Linked DNA regions of Allorhodopirellula heiligendammensis. The main gene of each other region encodes a partner of the protein of the gene in region 2 in a complex. Links are inferred from orthologs where the notes say so. Each region holds a gene or a part of one and is shown on either strand. Other genes may lie near its edges.

Region 1 (3,611 bases), 1.1 Mb from region 2 along the record:
CGAGATGGATTAGATGATTAAACTGGGTTGCAACACGATATCGATCGCCACCAGTCACCCAACGTCCTCGACAGGCGGCGAGAGCATCCCCGATTGGACGATTGTTTCACCAAATTATCAGAATGACATACCAACTGAATTGGACACGCTCGGATCATGAGTGAACTCAAACCGCGGCACCCCGATTCGGATTGGACAGATCCTGATGATGACTCGGACTTGGAAGTCGATCAACTTGCCGATGAGATTGTCTCATCTGCCGATGTCGACGATGACGATCTCGCTCGACGTAAAATGGAGCGCAATCGTCGCCGGCGTAAACGGCACTCACGCAAACGCCGGCGTCTGACACTGGCCGTCCTACCCACCGTGCTTACGCTCGGCAATGGGGTTTGCGGATTGGCTGCGATCGCAATCGCAGTCAGCACCGATACCCTGGCGTGGGATTTGGAGACAAAACTCTATGCCGCTGGGCTACTCATCTTCGGGGGGATGCTGTTTGATGCCCTCGATGGGTCGGCGGCGCGGTTGACGGGGCAAGCAAGTCGGTTTGGTGCCGAACTCGACTCGCTCTGTGATGCCGTGACCTTTGGCGTGGCCCCTGCCGTGATCGTGTGGCGGATCAGTGATGCGTTACCGCAACGGTTGACCTGGGCGATTGGTGTGTTGTTTGCAATCTGTGTGCTCCTGCGACTAGCCCGATTTAACGTCGAGACACCAGAGGACGATGACCACGAGGGATTTGAAGGGTTGCCCAGTCCGGCGGCAGCGGGCACTCTGGCAGCCTTCGCGATCGCGATTCCCGATGTCAAATTCTATGCCACCTCAGACGAGTACCATGCATGGATTGGCAGTATGAGTGCTTGGACGCTGGAAGCGTCACACTTCTTCATACCGGTCCTGGCGGCGGTGCTGGCCTTTCTGATGGTTTCCCGGTTTCGCTACCCGCATGTGTTCGCGCAGTTGTTACGCGGACGTCGAACGCCCAATCAGATCGGTCAGGCATTATTCGCGGTCGTCGGCGTGGTATTGCTGCACTGGGTCGCCCTGCCCTTGATGTTGTGCTACTTCAGTTTCGGCTCGCCGCTGCGATCTCTGTTCGGTAAAGATCGCCGAGTGGGCACAACTCCGTCTACCGACAGCGGTGAACACCCTGCCGCCCACAGGTAACGGCACGGAGGAAAATCACTCCGCTCGCCCAGTGAGGTAGCGGCGGCTACCTCATAAAAATCGTCGCGTGCGAAGCGACCTCGCCTTACTCGGCTACTGAGGCGCTAACGATCGATTCTTGCTCGACGAGGAAACGTTCGGAATCCAGTGCCGCCATGCAGCCGGTACCGGCCGACGTGATGGCTTGTCGATAGTAGTCGTCCGCGACATCTCCGGCTGCGAATACGCCCGGCACGTTGGTATTGGTGCGAAACGGCCGCGCCCACTGGATGTAACCAGCAGAATTCATTTCGACGGCGCCATCGAGAAACGCGGTATTGGGTGTGTGACCAATTGCAACAAACATCCCGCCGACCTCGAGATCGCTAATGGAATCGTCAACCGTGCTCTTGATCTTAAGGCCGGTGACGATCTTTCCGTCGCCGATCACTTCATCGACAACGGTATTCCATTTCATCTCGATCTTCGGGTGGTTCAGGGCCCGCTCCTGCATCACTTTGCTCGCCCGCATCTCGTCGCGGCGGACGATCAAGTAGATCTTGTCCGCACCTTTCAGGTTGGCGAGGTAGGTAGCCTCCTCGACCGCCGAATCGCCGCCCCCGACAACCGCCAGCGGCTTACTACGGAAGATTGGCAGCGCACCGTCGCAAACGGCACAGGCACTAACACCTTTGTTTTTATATTCCTCTTCACTGGGCAGACCTAAATAGTTTGCGCGCGCGCCCGTTGCGATGATCACAGTGTGCGCCTGAACCGGTTCACCTGCAGCGGGATAGAGAGTATGAGGCGGACCCGAGAAGTCTACCCGTTCGATGTCGTCGCTGATCACGCGAGTGCCGAAATTAAGTGCCTGCTGCTTCATCAGCTCCATCAACTCGGTGCCCTGAACGGCGTAGTGAGGCTGGTCATCGCGTGTATGACCGGCCGGCACGGGTGGAAGATTGTAGTGCCGGTCTTTATTGACGGCCGACTCCACGAACGCACGGACGTTGCCCGCTGGGAAGCCTGCGTAGTTCTCGACCTCTGTCGTGTATGCCAGCTGCCCCAAGGGGATCATGTCCTGACGAAACGTCCCCTCGTACAGCACCGGATCCAGGTTGGCACGGGCGGCGTAAATTGCCGCTGACCAGCCTGCGGGTCCGCTACCGATGATGATCGTTTTCTCGGGACCGTCGCTGCCAACGGGTCGGGGAGTGTCAGGGGTCGAAGACATGTCGATTCTCAATAAAAGTGGTTCAGACAATAGCTCAGCGCTGTCACACATGTCCCCCGTACTCGCGGGTGAGTGCGAAGGCGCTGGCAGTATACGCAAATAATCAGCTTCATTACAGGCTGGAGGCTGCCTGATACCGGGGCTGCTCTACCAGCGTCCAGTCCACTGGTCGGCGTGGACAATCCGCCGCGCCTCCTCGCTAATTCCATATCGCAAATTGGGTTGATTCAACTCCAGAAACACGGTGTACTTCTGGTGAACGGCGTCACTGAAGACCACCGGAGCATGCGAAATTCTTAACAGGTGTACGGGGATACCATTCCAACGCCGCGTATAGACGCCCGCATCGAGAGACTGTTCGGCGTGCAATCCATAGTGGTTCGTCAACGTGGCAACAATCCGCTGAGAGTCGCCGGTAAACCCGTGCAGATTAATACGCTGAATCGCTCCGGAATGATCAAAGTAGTAGGTGAGCGTGCCAGCTAAATCATCCGCGCGGATGCCGGTGACCACCGGGACTCGCAGCCCTTCGAGCTGCAGATCGGCGAGGACTGTTGATACCCGCGAAAAGCGATCGAGAATCATCGGAGGAGTCAAGTCGAAACGGAGTGCCTCGCGAATGTCCGCGACGTTATTTCCCACCAAACTCGGGGCTGCATTCTCATCCGCAGGAACGGCACCCAGCTTTCTCGCGAGGTCGTCTTCGTAGCGATACTTCTCCGACGAGATCGGTCGCAACGTTTCCACCTGATAGAGTGAGTGCGCGGGATAGTCGCTTGAGGTGACTGCCGGTGCCGACCCACCCTCACTCGATGTTACACCCAAAACCTGTTTCTGGACGGTGCTGACGGTTTCACGTCCCCACTGCGTTTGATTGGCAACGTACGGAGTGCCAACAGCGACCGCGAGTACCGTAGCTTGTCCGAATTTCCCGCCGATCATCCGTGCCTCTCCGGCCTACACATGCGATAACCTTGCCGCAGCGGACCCGCTGCCCACCGTCCCACTTTGGAATTCATCGTCGCCAGAGACACGCTGCCAACGCAAAAATTTCCCGCACCGCGACAGAGCCTACGATCGGGTTAATCCTAGCAAGCAACACGACCCCTGGAAGGACGCTGGTCACTCAGCTAATCAGTTAGATCAGTCCGCTCGCGTCCCATGAAACCTAGGGACTGTCCAAGTCATGAACTTTGCAGACATCGTCGAGATCAATCCGGTACAACAT
Region 2 (3,567 bases):
CGACCTGGCCGACGATGACCCCAACCTTCCAAAGCGACTGCGGCCGCGTGACTCTCTACCACGCTGATTCGATGGAAGTGCTGCCGGCACTTGCACCGGAGAGCGTCGATGCGATTATCACCGATCCGCCCTATTCCTCCGGCGGGTTTACCCGTGGTGATCGCAATCAAAAGCCGTCTGCGAAGTACCAAGACAACGGCGTCGCCCGAAAGCACGCCGAATTCAGCGGCGACAACCGCGACACACGATCCTGGCTAGCATGGTGCGACCTCTGGCTCCGCCAATGCCGACGCATCGCCAAACCCGGAGCCTACTGCCAAGTGTTCTCGGATTGGCGGCAACTCCCCACGCTCACCGACGCCCTCCAAACAGCCGGCTTCATCTGGCGCGGCATCATCGCGTGGGACAAAACCGCCTCGAGCCGAGCCCCGCACAAAGGCTACTTCCGCCACCAATGCGAGTACGTTGCCTGGGGAACCAACGGACCCTGCAACAAAGCCACCCACGCCGGCCCGTTCCCCGGCTGCCACACCCACCGCATCAAGCCAGCCGAAAAGCGGCACATGTGCGGCAAGCCGGTCGACCTCCTCGCCGCTCTCGCCCAACCGATCCCGCCTAGCGGCACGATCCTCGACCCTTTCGCCGGCTCCGGCACAATGGGCGTCGCTGCGATCAAATCCGGCCGCCGCTATATCGGCATCGAAACCGACGCCCACCATTACGAAACGGCCGAGACGTGGATCCGCGAAACCCTGGCCGCTCACCCAGCCTAGCCGCCAGCGAAAAAATCCCACCAACATAACCGGCGATCCTCGCCGGTTTTTTTTCGACCGTCCGTCCGGCCGACCAAAGGACGGGAAAGTGTGTCTCTAAAGCCGCCCGTTCCCTGCCCGGGTCGGAGGTGAAGCTCCCGGCGGAAGGACCCAGAGGATTTTTTTGACCTGCCGCCTGCCGGGGGGGGTGGCTGGTGGGCGACCGAGTCCGCCCGCGTCGGCAGGCGGCTCGATCTCTTTCACGCGGGTTGGCCCGATGCAAACTCGCTGCTGGAGCGCACCTCCTAGTTTATGCCCTATTGCTTCCGCCGACGCGGCAATGCAACTCGGCAGGTTCCGTTTTCCATCCAGCACTGTCGGAACCAGGCATGCCTTGCGAATAGGCTGCGGCCAACCCTATCAGGGGTTTCTGTTGCGATAGAAAAAGCACGCCCGATCGCCTCAGTCAAGGCCTGGTGTCGCGACACCTGAAACGATGTATTTCCGTGTCTATTGTGCTACACTGTGCAACTTGGCATGATAGCAGAAGTGGCGGAAAACGCCGTGAAAATCGCCGTTTGGCGTTCCCTTGGTTTCGGATTAAGAGTCCGTTGCTCTACCAACTGAGCTACAAGGGCGGCTGTGTGGCCGTAATGGCCACTAATGGGTGCTGGGCACAACTCGTCGGATGAGTGTGCTCAGCGGAGTCACATTTTGCGATGCTCGGATGCATTGGTCAATCCGAGGCACTGACAAAAAATAGAGGCGACGGTCGGATTCGAACCGACGAATAAAGGATTTGCAATCCTTCGCCTTAGCCACTTGGCCACGTCGCCTTGTTAATCGTTGCCTCCTTCATCACCGTTTTTTGTGATGACAAACGCTCTGGGAAGAGACGTCTGCGGCAGCGATAAACTTCGCAGAAATTGCTCCGGTTAGGAAGGGCGGGCAGCCCTGTTTTTTTCTAATCGGAGCGTCAATTTCGTTGCTACCCGTTCATTCGACATTCGCGACGCGGAACTTGAGTGCTCTGCGGCAAAAAATCAAATTCATACCGCCGAGATGGCTTGTTGGAGCGCCGCTTTGGGACGCACGCCGACGAAACTTTCGGAGATTTCACCGTTCTTGAACAGCAACAAGGTAGGGATGCTGTTGATGCCGAACTTTTGCGCCACACCGGGGTTTTCGTCAATGTTGACTTTGCCAATCGAGACGCCTGGGTTTTCGGTAGCGAGCTCTTCGATCATCGGAGCGATCTGGCGGCAGGGGCCGCACCAAGGTGCCCAGAAGTCCACGAGCACTGCTGCGTCGCTATTGAGGACTTCAGTGTCGAAGTTGTCGTCGGTGAATTCTTTTACCGCATCAGAGGCCATGATTGTTTCCTGCTAAAAGGAGAGTTGAGTAGGATGGACACAATTTACCGGGAAGGGGTTCGTAGACCAGTGGCCTCGGTTGTGCCAAAACAGCGAATCGGCCAAGTTGGCAGATTCGTTCGCTCGGGGGAGCGGAATCCAATAGGCTGCAAACACTGGGCCAACTGGTCCAGGATCACGGCGGTGGCGCCCCAAATTCGCAGCGACTGATATTCAAATGCGGGTGCGCTGAAGCGAAACTCCGCGACATCGATCTGGGGGTCCCGGGCGGCCTGAACGCATCGCTGGTGCCAAAACGAGCCTACCGAGGATCGCTGACAGGGGATCTGGAGGGGCAGATGGATGACTTCGTCGACTTCTGCTGGGTCGGGTTGCCATGGCCGACTGGGTTTCCGGAGCACACATACCACTGGGGTGACTTCGTTGTCGCTGGCGTAGACATACTGCATCGGCAGTTCACCACAGATTTCGACCACGTCCGCGGCGATGCCGAGTTCTTCCTCAAATTCGCGTAGCGCCGCTGCGGTGGGCGTCTCGCCTGCCTCGATGCGTCCACCGGGAAAACAGATTTGGCCGCCATGATGCCGCAGGGCGTGGGGACGACGAGTGAGCGGGACGATCCAACCCTCATCAGGGTCGAAATACAATCCCACCGCCACGGCGGCTTGGCGAGAATTCATACGAGCGGGGCCGCGATGGCGGCCATAGGCGAGCTGTGGAGTCATGTTCCACTGCAGACCATCTCGTCTGGTGCTGGTGCGGAGTTCGGTCAATCGCTCGCTTAGCCGCGTGGCCATCTCGGACGAACACGGGCTGACAATTTCCCGTTCGGAACGACGGGGCGGGGCGGCTACAATCGTTGACGGACGTCTCCAGCCGTCGGTAGTCGGATTCGTTGACCGGCGGTTTCGACCGTCCACAGGGAGGTTGTCATTCACGGTAGCAGCCTAAATTAATGACTCCAACAGACGCCGTAGTTTTCGTAATTCGACGCGGTGATCGTGCTCTTCCATCGGACTCATGTCGACGGTCAGCGCCCGGTTGTATTTTTCCCGTTCGAGCTGGGTGACGATTTTGCCGTAGTCGATTTCCCCTTGACCGACACTGACCTGGAATTTGTCTTTACTGGTATCGCGGAGCTGGACGTTGGTGACAAATTTCAAGAGTTGATCGAAGCCTTTGCCGACCGCCATCGCTTTGGCAACGGCGGGGTTCCCAGCCGAAGCGATCAGCGCCACGGACGGATCCAGGGCAATTCCGAGTCCTTCGATGTTATTGCACAGCACCAACAAGGTATCGGGGTCTTCGCTGAGGCAACCGAGCATGCACCGCACGCTCAGCCGCACGCCTTCACCTTCTGCGATGGCGACGAGCCGCTTCAAATGCTCGACTTCTTCGTTAAAGGGAGTACCCTTTTCAGCCGATGGAACAGAAATATTGAC

Evidence for each region. The genes of interacting proteins can lie anywhere in the genome.
Region 1: the proteins of trxA (region 2) and Poly21_RS04615 are in contact, whole or in part, in a crystal structure (PDB 1F6M), measured with the Escherichia coli proteins. The link is inferred for Allorhodopirellula heiligendammensis from one-to-one orthologs.

What each region holds. Positions count from the first base shown.
Region 1 is NZ_SJPU01000001.1:1,210,823-1,214,433, forward strand. What follows is about bases 320-3,306. They hold Poly21_RS04615 (thioredoxin-disulfide reductase), read right to left. Parts: upstream 2,384-3,306; coding sequence 1,256-2,383; downstream 320-1,255. Other genes in these bases: pssA (CDP-diacylglycerol--serine O-phosphatidyltransferase), read left to right, coding at 320-1,170; Poly21_RS04620 (DUF6690 family protein), read right to left, coding at 2,531-3,306. In the rest of the region: more of pssA, read left to right, coding at 157-319; more of Poly21_RS04620, read right to left, coding at 3,307-3,325; Poly21_RS04625 (glycoside hydrolase family 183 protein), read right to left, coding at 3,552-3,611.
Region 2 is NZ_SJPU01000001.1:140,441-144,007, reverse strand. What follows is about bases 464-3,406. They hold trxA (thioredoxin), read right to left. Parts: upstream 2,126-3,406; coding sequence 1,802-2,125; downstream 464-1,801. Other genes in these bases: Poly21_RS00570 (sugar phosphate isomerase/epimerase family protein), read right to left, coding at 3,073-3,406; Poly21_RS00575 (NUDIX hydrolase), read right to left, coding at 2,170-3,063; Poly21_RS00590 (DNA-methyltransferase), read left to right, coding at 464-773. Outside these bases: Poly21_RS00595 (hypothetical protein), read left to right, coding at 1-18; more of Poly21_RS00590, read left to right, coding at 15-463; more of Poly21_RS00570, read right to left, coding at 3,407-3,567. UniProt on the Escherichia coli protein: Participates in various redox reactions through the reversible oxidation of its active center dithiol to a disulfide and catalyzes dithiol-disulfide exchange reactions.